DNA from 2 places in the Streptomyces sp. NPDC026515 genome. Region 2 is predicted to be linked to the other one. Evidence: riboswitches for the same ligand, from Rfam matches in the RefSeq annotation. Region 2 holds a riboswitch; the other holds the start of a gene.
What was found. A riboswitch is a leader RNA that binds a small molecule or an ion and turns the genes downstream of it on or off. The one in region 2 is predicted to bind cyclic di-AMP.
Positions count from the first base shown of each region.

Region 1: linked by a shared signal. The riboswitch ahead of ACZ4O3_RS30400 (C40 family peptidase) and the one ahead of ACZ4O3_RS17680 (M23 family metallopeptidase) in region 2 are both predicted to bind cyclic di-AMP.

Region 1 is NZ_JBVHQD010000016.1:153,471-160,893, reverse strand. Features, by position in the region: gene ACZ4O3_RS30420 (ATP-binding protein) at 1-383, shown strand, start outside; gene ACZ4O3_RS30415 (response regulator transcription factor) at 380-1,093, shown strand; gene ACZ4O3_RS30410 (C40 family peptidase) at 1,126-2,184, opposite strand; gene ACZ4O3_RS30405 (hypothetical protein) at 2,652-3,005, shown strand; gene ACZ4O3_RS30400 (C40 family peptidase) at 3,179-4,336, opposite strand; cyclic di-AMP (ydaO/yuaA leader) riboswitch at 4,345-4,516, opposite strand; gene pcrA (DNA helicase PcrA) at 4,839-7,322, shown strand; gene ACZ4O3_RS30390 (M23 family metallopeptidase) at 7,367-7,423, opposite strand, start outside.
Region 2 is NZ_JBVHQD010000008.1:21,677-29,099, reverse strand. Features, by position in the region: gene ACZ4O3_RS17720 (MarR family winged helix-turn-helix transcriptional regulator) at 176-661, shown strand; gene ACZ4O3_RS17715 (nitroreductase) at 891-1,559, shown strand; gene ACZ4O3_RS17710 (SDR family oxidoreductase) at 1,667-2,395, shown strand; gene ACZ4O3_RS17705 (GTP cyclohydrolase II) at 2,439-3,080, opposite strand; gene ACZ4O3_RS17700 (MarR family winged helix-turn-helix transcriptional regulator) at 3,263-3,790, opposite strand; gene ACZ4O3_RS17695 (dihydrofolate reductase family protein) at 3,860-4,990, shown strand; tRNA gene ACZ4O3_RS17690 (tRNA-Met) at 5,047-5,120, shown strand; gene ACZ4O3_RS17685 (hypothetical protein) at 5,464-5,676, shown strand; cyclic di-AMP (ydaO/yuaA leader) riboswitch at 5,944-6,102, shown strand; gene ACZ4O3_RS17680 (M23 family metallopeptidase) at 6,112-7,146, shown strand; gene ACZ4O3_RS17675 (aldo/keto reductase) at 7,302-7,423, shown strand, end outside.

The DNA.
Region 1 (7,423 bases), on a different contig from region 2:
CGGTCCGGCGCAACGCCGCGGAGGTCGAGGACAAGCACGGCGTCCCCATCGAGGTCGTGGTGGTGGGCGACTGCCCGCTCGACGAGCGGACGGGCGCACAGATGCAGGCCGCGCGCGAGGCAATGGTCAACGCCGCCAAGTACGGTGGCGAGGGCGGCGCCGTCCAGGTCTACGCCGAAGCCGAGGGCAGGACGGTCTTCGTGTCCGTCCGCGACCGAGGTCCCGGCTTCGACCTCGATTCGATACCCGGCGACCGCATGGGTGTCAGAGAATCGATCATCGGCCGCATGGAGCGCCACGGCGGCACGGCACGGTTGCGGTCCGTGCCGGGCGGCGGCACGGAGGTCGAGCTGGAGATGGAGAGGGCGGAGAACACGTCATGAGCGACGCGACCGAGGCGAACGGCCCGGCGGAAGGCACGGAGAAGGCCGGGCGTCGGGTGCGCGTGGTCCTCGTCGACGACCACCGGATGTTCCGTACCGGTGTCCAGGCCGAGATCGGCCAGACCGAGCAGACCGGCGTCGAGGTGGTCGGGGAGGCCGCCGACGTCGACCAGGCGGTTTCGGTGATCACGGCGACCCGGCCCGAGGTGGTGCTCCTCGACGTGCATCTGCCGGGCGGGGGCGGGGTCGAAGTGCTGCGCCGGTGCGCCCCGTTGGCGGCGGACGCCGAACGACCGGTGCGCTTCCTCGCGCTGTCCGTGTCGGACGCGGCCGAGGACGTGATCGGGGTGATCCGCGGCGGTGCCCGCGGCTACGTCACCAAGACGATCACCGGCACCGACCTGGTCGACTCGATCTTCCGGGTGCAGGAGGGCGACGCCGTCTTCTCCCCGCGGCTGGCCGGGTTCGTCCTGGACGCCTTCGCCTCCACCGACGCCCCGCCGGTCGACGAGGACCTCGACCGCCTCACCCAGCGCGAGCGCGAGGTCCTGCGCCTGATCGCGCGCGGCTACGCCTACAAGGAGATCGCCAAGCAGCTGTTCATCTCCGTCAAGACGGTCGAGTCCCATGTGTCGGCGGTGCTGCGGAAGCTGCAACTGTCGAACCGGCACGAGCTGACCCGCTGGGCGACCGCGCGACGGCTGGTCTGAGGCGGCTCCGGACAGGCCCCGGCAGGCTGGGTTCACACCACCCGTGTCGCCCCCGCGAACGGCATCTCGTCGATGGGGGCGATCCGTACCGGGGCCGACGGATTGGGGGCGTGGATCATCTGGCCGTTGCCGATGTAGATGCCGACGTGGCTGATGCCCGAGTAGAAGAACACCAGGTCGCCCGGCTGGAGTTCGGAGCGTGAGACCCGGCGGCCGGCGTTGATCTGGGCGTAGGTGGTGCGGGGGAGGGAGACGCCCGCCGAGCGGTAGGCGGCCTGGGCGAGTCCCGAGCAGTCGAAGGCGTTCGGGCCGGTGGCGCCCCAGACATAGGGGCTGCCGAGCTTGTCGTAGGCGTACGCGACGGCGGCCGCGGCCCGGGAGCCGGAGGCGACGGCCCCGCCCGGGGCCAGGGTGGTGCGGCTGCCGGAGGCCGAGCGGGAGGCGCGTGAGGGGTCGCCGGCCGCCGTGACCGCCGTCCGCTGCCGCGGTGAGAGCCGGTCCAGCAGCCGCCGGGCCTCCTCGAGCTTGGCGGTGACGGTGGTCTTCTGCCGTCTCAGCTCGGCCTGCCGGGACCGCAGCGAGGTCAGCTCGACATGGGCCGCGCCACGCAGCTGCTCGATCTCCCGGAGCTGTCGCCGCACCCGCGCCACCGCGCCGGCCTGCGCGGCACCGGCCCGTTCGGCGAACGCGGCGTCGTCCAGGTACCGGTCGGGATCGCTGGAGAGCGCCAGCTGCCAGGCCGGGTCGATACCGCCCGCGCGGTACTGGGCCGCCGCGGCCAGACCGAGCGCGTCCCGCGCGGAGTTGAGCTTCTCCTGCTTGCGGGCGGTCTCGTCCTGGAGGGCCCTGACCCGCCGCTGGGCCGTCTCGGCCTTCTCCTTCGCGCCGTCGTACTTCTCGGTGGCCGCCTCGGCCTCCTGGTACAGCTGGTCCACCTTCGCCTTCACCTGCGCCGGTGTCAGTTGCGGCTCGGCGTGTCCGGTCCCTTCGAAGCCCGTCGCGGTGGCCGCGCCCGCCAGGGCGAGGGTGACGGCCGTGCGGGCCGTAGTGCCGCTGAGCGAGCGCTGTCGGGGCTTGCGGTGCGCTGCCACCTGGACTGGTCACGTCCTCTCGTACGACCGCCGTGTCGCCCGTACAGGCGCCAGGGGAGCGCTTGACGGCCGCGGGTGCGGATCACGCGTCCGGCGGCGGCCCGCACAGGGGGAGCGGGCCGCCGCCGGACCTTCTCGGCGGTGGTGCCCGACTGCCGCCCCTGGCCCGGGCGGCGGTGGGGAGTCGGTCACCTGGGGGAGGACGCTAGGCCGGAGCGTGTCGGCTGGGTGACGTGATGCACGGTATTGGTGTGACCGGATCGGTACCCGACGGTATGTGACCGGGATTCCGGTCCGGAGCCGTCGGCTTAACAGGGTGGGATGACCGAAGCGGCGGATCCGGGGCGAGCGGGCGCGCGGGATGCTATGGGTCGCATATATGCGACCCCGCGCGGCGGACGGTGGCGGGTGCCGAGGGAGGGGCCGGTGCCCCGCGCCCCAGGGGACCCTGATTAGGCTCCGGGGCCATGGACGTACTCATCCATCTCTTCGTCGGCCTGCACATCATCGGCATCGCCGCGCTCCTCGGCGGTTTCCTCACCCAGGTGAAGGCGATGGGCCAGGGCACGGCCCGGTTCGCCCCCGGGATGCTGCACGGCGCGTTCACCATGCTCGCGACCGGCGTCATCCTGGTCGGCCTCAACGAGGCCGACGACCACCACGTCAACACCGTCAAGATCGGTGTGAAGCTGGCGCTGCTGATCGTGATCCTCGGGCTCGTCTACGTGAAACGGGACGACGAGAAGGTGGAGAAGGGCGCCTTCGGTCTGGTGGGTCTGCTGACCGTGGCGAACATCTTCATCGCCGTGCTGTGGACGTGACCCTCAGGAAGCCTTGAGCGCGGCGCGGGTGGCCGCCACCGCGCCGGCGGCCAGGCCGCCATCGCGACCCGCACCAGCACCCGCCCCGGCCACTCCGGCCAGGGCGTGCCCACCGCCGCCGCCGGCATCGCCGCGCCCGTCATCCCCGGCGAAATGCGCGCGGCCCGCGCCCGTCAGGCCGGCCGTACCACGCTGTGGATGATCGACTCGCCGCCGTAGTAGATCGACTCCTCCCGGACGTAGGCGCCGGGCTTGGGGGCGTGGATCATCATGCCGTTGCCGATGTAGACGCCGACATGGCTGACGTCGTCGTAGAAGAAGACCAAATCGCCGGGGAGGGCGTCGGCGAGGGGGACGGTGGTGCCGGCGTTCACCTGGTCGTACGTGGTGCGCGGCAGCGAGACGCCCGCGGCCTTCCAGGCGGCCTGGGAGAGGCCCGAGCAGTCGTAGGAGCCGGGGCCGGTGGCACCCCAGACGTACGGTTTGCCGATCTGCGCGCGGGCGAAGGCGATCGCCTTGGCGGCCTTCGTCCCGTAGGAGGAGTCGGAGGCGGAATCGGAGGCGGAGCCGGAGGACGAGGAGGAGCCGCCGGAGGAGGACGTCGACGAACCCCGCCGCGCGGCTTGCGCCTGCTGCCTCGCGAGCTCCGCCGCCTTGCGGGCCGCCTCGGCCTGCTGCTTCTTCTCGATCTCGGCCAGCCGCGCCTTCTCCTGGGCCGTCAGCTGCGACAGCAGCTCCCGCGCGGATGCCAGCTTCGTCTGGACGGTGCTCTTGGCGGTCCTGAGGTCGTCCTGGGTCTCGGTGAGCGTCTCCAGGCTCCTGGCGGCCTCCTGCCGCTTCGCCATGGTCGCGGACTGCTGGGTGGCGTAGTCGTCCACCGCGCCCTTCTGCCGCGAGGTCAGCCGGTTCATCAGCTGCGTCTGGTCGAAGTAGTCCTGCGGACTGTCCGCGAGCAGGAAGGTCGAGGTGTCGGGAGCGGCTGCCCCGGTCCGGTACTGGGCCGCGGCGAAGGAACCCAGCTCCTCACGCGCCTTGTTGAGCCGGTCCGTGCGTTCGGCCACGTCGTCGAGCAGGGTGTCGACCTGCTTGCGCTGCTTGCCGGTCCTCTCCTTGGCCGCGTTGTACTTCTCGGTCGCCGACTCCGCCTGCCGGTACAGGGCGTCGACCTTCTTCTCGACCTCCTCCAGGCTGGGCTTGCCGTCCTCGTGAGGTGCGGCGTTGGCCGTCTGGGAGAGCAGCGCCACGGAGGTGAGGGCGGCGGTGGCGAGGGCGGGGGTGCGTATGCCTGCTACGCGCGTTGCGGACGGACGCGACTTGCGGTGCGACGCCAACGGGGGCGACTCCTTCCATGCTCCGCCTACCGAGTTAGCTGTCGGGTTCGGGCGGGTGGTTCGGAAGGGTTGCCCTACGGTCCGTTCCCCGCGAGGGGGCGGGCCCGATTCACCCCGAGGTCGGTGTGGGTCCCCGGCTCCGGATGCGCGGCGGCACCCCGGACTCGGCGGAGGCCGTACGGCCCGGCGACGTTCGCCGGTGGGGGTCGTACGGCCTGCCCGGCACGCTAACCAACTCGTGTGCTCTGTGTGAAGGTTGATGTGCGATATGCCCGATACATTTTCGTGACCTTGGCGGTGCGGGCCGACGGGATCGGCTCATCGGTGCGGATATGGGGCGACTTGTCCGGGGCGGTGGGGTGGTCCGCGCCTCGACGGGAGGACGCGCGCCTGCTCACGGTGCGTGATCGCTGACCGTGAGGGGCTGGTTCTGGTGGGTGACGGGGGCGAGTTTCCGGGGCGGGGACCGGTTGTCGGTGGGGCGCCCTAGACTCGGAGAGCGATGAGCAGCCTCTTTGACGACAGCTTCCTGGCGAGCCTCCAGCCCCCGCACGGCCGCGAGGAGGAACCCCCGCCGCCCGAGGACGAGCACGTACCGGAACCGATTCCGGACGATCTGTTCGGCGGGCAGTTCGACGCGCCCCCGGACCGGGACGCCTACTACCGCGACGGCGCCGCCCGCCCGGCCCCGGACCCGGCCGCGCTCCTGGAAGGGCTGAACGAGAACCAGCGCGCCGCCGTCGTGCACGCCGGCTCCCCGCTGCTGATCGTGGCCGGCGCCGGTTCCGGCAAGACGCGCGTGCTCACCCATCGCATCGCGCACCTGCTCGGCGCGCGCCAGGTGCACCCGGGCCAGATCCTCGCGATCACCTTCACCAACAAGGCCGCGGGCGAGATGAAGGAGCGCGTCGAACACCTCGTCGGCCCGCGCGCGAACGCGATGTGGGTGATGACCTTCCACAGCGCCTGTGTGCGGATCCTGCGCAGGGAGAGCAAGAAGCTGGGCTTCACCTCCTCCTTCTCGATCTACGACGCCGCCGACTCCAAGCGTCTGATGGCCCTGGTCTGCCGTGACCTGGACCTCGACCCCAAGCGCTTCCCGCCGAAGTCCTTCAGCGCCCAGGTCAGCAACCTCAAGAACGAGCTGGTCGACGAGGAGGACTTCGCCGCCCGGGCGAGCGACGGCTTCGAGAAGACCCTCGCCCAGGCCTACGCCATGTACCAGTCGCGGCTGCGCGAGGCGAACGCCCTCGACTTCGACGACCTGATCATGACGACGGTCAACCTGCTGCGCGCCTTCCCGGACGTCGCCGAGCACTACCGCCGCCGCTTCCGGCACGTCCTGGTCGACGAGTACCAGGACACCAACCACGCCCAGTACGCGCTGGTGCGCGAGCTGGTCGGGACCTCGGCTCACCCCGTCGACGTGCCGCCGGGCGAGAGCGACCTGCCGCCCGCCGAACTGTGCGTGGTGGGCGACGCCGACCAGTCGATCTACGCCTTCCGGGGCGCGACGATCCGCAACATCCTCCAGTTCGAGGAGGACTACCCGAACGCGACGACGATCCTCCTGGAGCAGAACTACCGCTCCACGCAGACGATCCTGTCCGCCGCCAACGCGGTCATCGAGCGCAACGAGTCCCGCCGCCCGAAGAACCTGTGGACCAACGCGGGCGCGGGCGCGCAGATCACCGGTTACGTCGCCGACACCGAACACGACGAGGCACAGTTCGTCGCCGACGAGATAGACCGTCTGACGGACGCGGGCGAGGCGAAGGCCGGCGATGTCGCCGTCTTCTACCGCACCAACGCGCAGTCCCGTGTCTTCGAGGAGATCTTCATCCGCGTCGGCCTGCCCTACAAGGTCGTCGGCGGGGTCCGCTTCTACGAGCGCAAGGAGGTCCGGGACGTCCTGGCGTACCTGCGGGTGCTGGCCAACCCGGAGGACTCCGTCCCGCTGCGCCGGATCCTCAACGTCCCCAAGCGCGGTATCGGCGACCGGGCGGAGGCGATGATCGACGCCCTCGCCCAGCGCGAGAAGATCAGCTTCCCGCAGGCGCTCAGGCGCGTCGACGAGGCGTACGGCATGGCCGCGCGGTCGACCAACGCGGTCAAGCGGTTCAACACGCTGATGGAGGACCTCCGTACGGTCGTGGAGTCCGGCGCCGGACCGGCCACCGTCCTGGAGGCGATCCTGGAACGCACCGGCTATCTCGCCGAGTTGCAGGCCTCCACCGACCCGCAGGACGAGACCCGGATCGAGAACCTCCAGGAGCTGGCCTCCGTGGCGCTGGAGTTCGAGCAGGAGTCCGGGGCGGAGGAGGCGTCGGTCGGGCTGTCGGACTTCCTGGAGCGGGTGGCGCTGGTCGCCGACTCCGACCAGATCCCCGACGAGGACGAGGAGGGCTCCGGCGTCATCACCCTGATGACCCTGCACACCGCCAAGGGCCTGGAGTTCCCGGTGGTCTTCCTGACCGGCATGGAGGACGGCGTCTTCCCGCACATGCGCGCCCTCGGCCAGACCAAGGAGCTGGAGGAGGAGCGGCGCCTGGCGTACGTCGGCATCACGCGCGCGCGGGAGCGCCTCTACCTCACGCGCTCGGCGATGCGCAGTGCCTGGGGGCAGCCGTCGTACAACCCGCCCTCGCGCTTCCTGGAGGAGATCCCGGCCGGGTACCTGGAGTGGAAGCGGACCGGGGCGATGGCGCCGGTGTCCTCCGGGCCCGCGTCGGGCGTGGCGGCCTCGCTCTCCTCGACCCGCTCGCGCTCCTCGGCGTCCGGCGCTTCCGGCTTCGCCACCCGGCGGACCTCGGAGAAGCCGGTGGTCTCACTGGCCGTCGGCGACCGGGTCACCCACGACCAGTTCGGCCTCGGCACGGTCGTCGGAGTGAAGGGCACGGGCGGCAACGCGGAGGCGACGGTCGACTTCGGCGACACCAAGCCGAAGCGGCTGCTGCTGCGGTACGCGCCGGTCGAGAAGCTGTAGACGGACGGACGGGTCCCCGCCGTCGGCGGGGACCCACCGGACGATCAGGTGGGATCCAGCCCGTGGCTGCGCAGCCACGGCAGCGGGTCTATGGCGGAGCC
Region 2 (7,423 bases):
CGCTGCGTCGTTTCCGGAACGCCGGTACGCGAAAGCGGAAGCGGTCGCCCGTGGACCGGACATGGCCGGAGGGAGCCGCCAACCCCCGGAGCGGGAGGCCCGGTTGGGTTCCCTCGGCTCCCGGATCCACATTCCGTTTCGGTCGATACCGTATCGACTGAAGTAATCTGGCTCCGTGGCCACCGACCCTCCCGACCGAACCAGTGCCGCGCGGGCGACGGACCGTCCCGGGGACGCCTCGCCCTTCGCTCTCGGTCTGCTGCTGCGCCGGGCGCACTGGCATGCCGCCGCGGTGATGGGGGAGGCGCTGCGGCCGCTCGGTATCGAGCTGCGGCACTTCGCGGTGCTGATCGTGCTCGTGGACCGCGGGCCCACGGTGCAGCGGGACCTGGCGGCGGCCACCGGGTCGGACAAGGCCGGGATCATGCGGGTCGTGGACGACCTGGAGCGCAAGGGCCTGGCCGTGCGCAAGGCCGTGCCGGGGGACCGGCGGGTGCGGGAGGTGGAGATCACGCCTGAGGGGCTGGAACTCTTCGACGCCGCCCACGCGGCGGCGGAGCCGCTGGCCGACCGCCTCGCCGGCGAACTGGGTCCCGGCGAGGTCGAGCGGCTGAGTGACCTGCTGACCAGGCTGGCCCATCCCGCGGACGGCGAGGCCTAGGCCCGAGGGGCCATGCGGCCAGGCCGGGTTGTGGGCGGCCATGGTGAGTTCGGGGCCGATGAGGTCGAGGTCCGCTCGGAGGCCGAGGAGGCCTGGCGGCGGGCTGCTCGGGGGTCTGCCGGTCGGGGGCCGCGTGCGGGAGGCGATCATTACATTCAATACCGTATCGAGTGATACTATCGTGGGTGAAGCGACGATGGGCGCGGCAGGCGGACGGAGACGGGTGATCATGGACGTCTACGAAGCGGTCACGAGCCGACGGGCGGTGCGCGGGTTCGCCGACCGACCCGTCCCGAGGGAGTCGCTGGAGCGGGTGCTGTCCGCGGCGGCCTGGGCGCCGTCCGGCTCGAACATCCAGCCGTGGCACGCGTACGTGGTCACCGGTGCGCCGCTTGCCGAGATCGAGAAGCGTGCGGGTCGGCGTCTGGCCGAGGGCGACCCCTGGGACGAGCCGGAGTACGAGCAGTACCCGGCCGTACTGAAGTCCCCCTACCGTGAGCGCAGGTCCGGTTTCGGCGAGCAGCGCTACGGCGCGCTCGGCATCCCGCGCGAGGACCTGGAGGCCCGCCAGCGCGCCGCCTCCGCGAACTGGCAGTGCTTCGGCGCTCCCGCCGCCCTGTTCTGCTACATCGATCGCGACCTGGGCCGCCCCCAGTGGTCCGACGTCGGCATGTATCTGCAGACCGTCATGGTGCTGCTGCGCGCCGAGGGGCTGCACAGCTGCCCGCAGATGGCCTGGGCGAAGTTCCGCCGGACCGTCGCGGAGGTCCTCTCACCGCCGGACGGACTCGTCCTCTTCTGCGGCATGTCGATCGGGTACGAGGACGTCTCGGTGCACTCCCCCCGCACGGGCCGGGCACCGCTCGGCGAGACGGTCACGTTCGTCGACGGTCTCTGACGACGCCGCTGGGCGGAGGGGGGCTTCCTCCTGCCTCGCCCACCCGGTCGTTTCGATGTCATATTTCTAGATAAAGGCATCGCAACGAACCCCGCGAAAGGCATGCCATGAAGATCGCAGTCATCGGCGGGACCGGGCTGATCGGATCGCAGGTCGTCAGGAAGCTGGCCGCGGCCGGGCACGAGGCCGTACCGCACTCGAAGTCCACCGGCGTCGACGTCCTCACCGGCGAGGGAGTGGACGAGGCGCTGGCCGGGGCCGACGTCGTCGTCAACCTGACGAACTCGCCGACCTTCGACGAAGCCTCCCCCGCCTTCTTCCAGACCTCGATGGACAACCTGGTGGCCGCGGCCGGCCGGGCCGGCGTCGGCCACTTCGTGATCCTCTCGATCGTCGGCGTGGACCAGGTGCCGGAGATGGACTACTACCGGGCCAAGACGCTCCAGGAGCACATCCTCGCGACCGGGCCGGTCCCCTACTCGATCGTCCGGGCGACGCAGTTCATGGAGTTCATGGACGACGTCATGTCCTGGACCTCCGACGCCGACACCGTCCGGCTGCCCGCCACGCCCATCCAGCCCATCGCCGCCGCGGACGTGGCCTCGGAGGTGGCGGAGGTCGCCGCGGGCGCCCCGCTCAACGGCATCCGTGACATCGCCGGTCCCGACATCTTCACCCTGGACGAGCTGGGCCGGATCACCCTGTCCCACAAGGGTGACAACCGCACCGTCGTCACGGATCCCACCGCCGGCATGTTCGCCGTCGTCAAGGGCGACGTCCTCACCGACAAGGACGCACACCTCGCCCCCACCCGGTACGCCGACTGGCTCGCCTGACGATCCGGCGCCACGGGGACGCCGTCGGCCGCCGCCCCGTTGCTCAGCCCGCGTTGAGGTCCGTCAACTCACCGAGCGGGAGGGTGTGCTGGGTGTGCAGGACCTTCGCGCGCAGGTAGCGGACGTTGTGCGCGGTGCGGAAGACACCGGTCGGCACGCGGTCGCGGACCGTGACGCCGAGGCCGCGCAACTGCTCGGCCTTGTCGGGGTTGTTGGAGAGCAGGTCGAGGTCCGTGACACCGAGCGCGGCCAGCATCTGGGCGGCGGCGGTGTAGTCGCGCGCGTCCTCGGGGAGGCCGAGGGCGGCGTTCGCCTCGTACGTGTCGAGCCCCTGGTCCTGGAGGGCGTAGGCGTCGAGCTTGTTGTAGAGGCCGATGCCGCGTCCCTCCTGGCGCAGGTAGAGCAGGACGCCACCGCGCTCCGCGATGCGCTCGACGGCTTCCCGCAGCTGGGGTCCGCAGTCGCAGCGGGCCGAGCCGAAGACGTCCCCGGTCAGGCACTCGGAGTGCAGCCGCACCAGCGGAAGCGTGCCGGGGGCGGGGTCGCCGAGGAAGACGGCCACGTGTTCCAGGCCGTCGGTGAGGCCATGGAAGGTGACCAGTTCGGCGTCGACGCTGTAGCCGTCGGCGAAGCGCAGCGGAACCCGGACGCGGGCGCGCTGGGTGGCGGCGGGGAAGTCGGTCATCGGGCTCTCCTGTGTCCGGGTGCAGGACGCTAGCGGCCTCTGTTTCAGATTTGAAGCAGATCCGCCGCTGGAACACTATCCATGTTTTAAATTTGAAGCAACAGGATCCTGCGGGAATAACCACGAGGTCCCACCGTGGCACCGCACGGCGGGCCGACCTCTGGCGGGCGGCCGGAACGGCCTTACGCCGGACCGGAACAGGGCGAGGACCGGCGCCGCCAGGGAACCTCGTCCGAGGTCGGCCGCGGGGTCGACGCCTTGCCCTCCAGTGCCCGCGCGATCACCGTGCTGATCTCCCCCAGCTGCTCGACCTGTTCGGCGGAGAGATGGTCGAACACCGCCGCCCGTACCGTCTCCACGTGTCCGGGTGCCGCGCGTTCCAGCACCGCCATGCCCTCGTCGGTCAGGGCGGCGAAGCTGCTCCGCTTGTCCCACTGGCAGTCCTCGCGCCGGATCAGCCCGTCCTTCTCCAGCCGGGTCACCGCGTACGTCAGCCGGCTCCGGGTGATCTTCGACTTCTCGGCGAGGTCGGTCATGCGCAGCTTGCGCTCCGGTGCCTCGGAGAGACTGACGAGGATGCCGTAGTACAGATGCGGCATGCCGGCGTCCTGCTGGAGCTGCCGGTCGAGCGCGTCGTCCAGGAGGTTCGTCGCCGAGATGTAGGCGCGCCAGGCGCTCTGCTCCTTCGGCGTCAGCCAGCGAGTCGTCATGGCGCCAGTGTAGGTTTGTTTCAAACTTTAACCAAGCCTGCCCGTCGCCCCCGGGAGTGAGCACGTCCGATGCCGTACCCCTACGTCCTGCTGTCCGCCGCCGTCTCCCTCGACGGCTTTCTCGACGACACCGGCCCCGACCGCCTGCTGCTCTCGTCCCCGGGCGACTTCGACCGCGTCGACGAGGTGCGGGCCTCCGTCGACGCGATCCTGATCGGCGCCGGCACCATCCGTGCGGACAACCCGCGGCTGCTGGTCAACGACCCCGGGCGGCGCGCGGCCCGGGTCGCGGCGGGCAGGCCCGAGTACCCCCTCAAGGTCACGGTCACCGCGAGCGGCGACCTCGACCCGGACGCGCGGTTCTGGCACACCGGCGGCGGGAAGGTCGTGTACACGACGGATGCGGGCGCGGCGCGGATCCGCGGCCTCGGTCTCGCCGCGGACGTCGTCCCCCTCGGCGCCGAGCTCGACTGGCCCGCGCTGCTGACGGACCTGCACGAGGTGCGGGGGGTCGGACGCCTGATGGTCGAGGGCGGCGGCACCGTCCATACCCAGCTCCTCCAGCAGGGCCTGGCCGACGAACTCCAGCTGGTCCTGGCCCCCCTCCTCGTCGGCGACCCGAAGGCACCGCGGCTGTTCGGACCCGGCGGATACCAGCAGGGGCGGCTGCGGCTCCTGGAGAGCCGCCGTGTCGGCGATGTGGTCCTGATGCGGTACGAGCCCACCGCCCCCGGCGCGGGCGGATCGGCGGCCCCCGCGGACCGGCACTGGCTGCGGATCGCCTGCGAGCTGGCTGCCGACTGCCCGCCCTCCCGGACCGCGTTCAGCGTCGGCGCGGTGGTGGTCGCGACTGACGGCACGGAACTGGCCCGCGGCCACTCCCGGGAGGCCGGTGACTCCGTCGTGCACGCGGAGGAGGCGGCCCTGGCCAAGATCCCCCCGGCCGACCCCCGGCTGGCCGCGGCCACCGTCTACACCAGCCTCGAACCCTGCACCCGCCGCGCCTCCCGGCCGCACCCCTGCGCCGAGCTGATCCTCCGCGCCGGGGTGCGGCGGGTGGTGACGGCGTGGCGCGAGCCGGACACCTTCGTCGAGGCCGCCGACGGGACGGGCGTGCTGCGCGAGTCGGGGGTGGCGGTGCTGGTGCTGGGTGAGTACGAGGACCTGGCGAAGGCCCCGAACGGTCACCTGCTGGGCTGACCGCAATTAACCAATGTGACTTCACCTCCTCCGATGGCGTATGCTGGTTTCAACGACGCGGGGTGGAGCAGCTCGGTAGCTCGCTGGGCTCATAACCCAGAGGTCGCAGGTTCAAATCCTGTCCCCGCTACTGAAGACCAGGGCCGGAATCCTAGAAACAGGATTCCGGCCCTGAGTCGTATACCGGCCCGTGCTCATTTACGTGTTCCCCCTCACACCCCTGCGTACTCAACCGCCCGGCGTACGGCGATCGCCTCCGCTCGCTCGCAGCCGCAAACCCGGACGGACGCCCGTCGGACACCTGGGACATGGGGGGAGTCGTACCGCGGGCCCCGCGGACGTGCTGGACGACGGGGCCGCCGACGCCCGGATCCCGGCTCGTCTCCTGCCCGCCCCGCTGATCGCCGCACCCCTCTCGTCCCTGCGCACCACGTTCCTCGCGGGCGTCGCCGCGTTTCCTCGCCACCTGCGGCGTGCGCGCCCGCCGCGGCCTCCTGCCGGACACCGGCGCCGCCACCGGGATCGTCACCGTGCTCACCGTCGCCGCCCTCGCCATCGGCAGCAACCGGATCGTCCGCCTCGGCGACCGGCCCGCTGCCGGCCCGGCTCGCGGCCGAGGTGCGCCGGTGCCCCGGCGACGGCCCGCCGGACGGCACGGCGCTGCCTCGCCGTGCGGCGGTCCCTGAGCGCGGGCACCCGGCCCCGCCAGGGTCATCACTCTCGGTGCACGTACGACCGCCCTCCGCGCACCGTCTGAGTCACCATCAAAACGCGTGTGACTCCTGAGTCACGCAGAATGCATGGTCAACTCGACCGTTTTTGATTCGTCATGGCAGGTAAGTCCAGGCTTCGAATGCGTAATGATCAAGGAGAACGGCTTGGAATCTGCCATCCGGGTCTATTAACGTTCGATAACGCAGCGCGGTCGTCCCAGCCGTCACCCGCGACGGCTCCGTGCGCACGCGCCGAATCCCGCAAGGGAACCGGGGAACCACCACCATGGGGTGAATCGCGCAAGTACCACCGGGTACCAAACGGTCGGTATACGCGCGTAGGAGACCTTCCTGCTCCGAACCCGTCAGCTAACCCGGTAGGCAGCGGAAGGAAAGGAGTGCGCCCGCGTGGCGTCCAACCGGCCTGCTCCGACAGCCCCGTTCGTGCCCAGCCAGCGTCAGCCCGACGTCTACGGCTACGACGGACACCGCACCGACGAGGGCCCCTGGGAGGAGTGGAACCCCACCGAGGAGTCCCTCGCCCCGGTTCGCGGCCGGCACCGGGTCGCCAAGCAGCGCGGCGGCGGTCTCGCCCGCAGCTCCACGGTCCTCGGCGTCGGCGTCATCGCCGCCGTCGGCGCGGGCGGCATGGCCAGTGCCAACACCGGCAAGCCGCCGGTCTCCATCTCGCTGCCCGACCTGCCGTCCTCCGTCGACTCCCTGCTCGGCGACGGCGGCGGCCACCAGGCCACCCAGACCGCGCTCAGCAGCGTCACCACGACGACCGCCACCGACGCGGACTCCTCCTCCGACGCCGGTGAGGCGCTGCGCAGCCGGATCATCGCCCAGGCCGAGCAGCAGCAGACCCAGATCGACGTCAAGGCCACCGCCAAGGCCGTGGCCGCCGCCGACAAGGCGGTCTCCGACGCGGAGGCCAAGGCGGAGAAGGCGGCGGCCGCCAAGGCCGCCGACGCCAAGGAGCAGGCGCAGGCCGCCGAGAAGGCGCAGGCCGAGCAGAAGCGGCTCGCCGCGCTGGCCAAGCAGTACACGCTGCCGGTCGTCTCCTACACGATCACCGGCACCTTCGGGCAGGCCGGCTCCATGTGGGCCTCCGGCTACCACACCGGTCTCGACTTCGCCGCCCCCACCGGCACCCTGATCAAGGCCGTGCACAGCGGCACCGTCACGGAGGCCGGCTGGGCCGGCTCGTACGGCTACCGCACGATCCTCACCCTCGACGACGGCACCGAGCTGTGGTTCTGCCACCAGTCCTCGATCGGCGTCAAGGTCGGCCAGAAGGTCGCCACCGGAGACGTCATCGGCCGGGTGGGCGCCACCGGCAACGTCACCGGCCCGCACCTCCACCTGGAGGTCCATCCCGGCGGTCAGGCCACCGGCATCGACCCGATGACGTGGCTGCGCGGCAAAGGCCTCACCCCCTGACGGAGCCCACTGAACCCCGGCGGCCCTGACGACGACCCCCCGACGTCAGGGCCGCCGGTCCGGTGCGTCCGGGAGTCGGAGGGGGCCTTCCGCTTTTACGAGAACTTCGCGTTGCGGCGCCATGGGTCCGCGTGCAGCCGGTGTTGAACTGAGGCATGACCCCTTCTTCTTCTTCCGTTTCCCCCGCTCCCCGCTCCCTCCGCAAGCTCGGCGCATCCGACCTCGAGGTCTTCCCGCTCTGCCTGGGCGGCAACGTCTTCGGCTGGACCGCCGACGA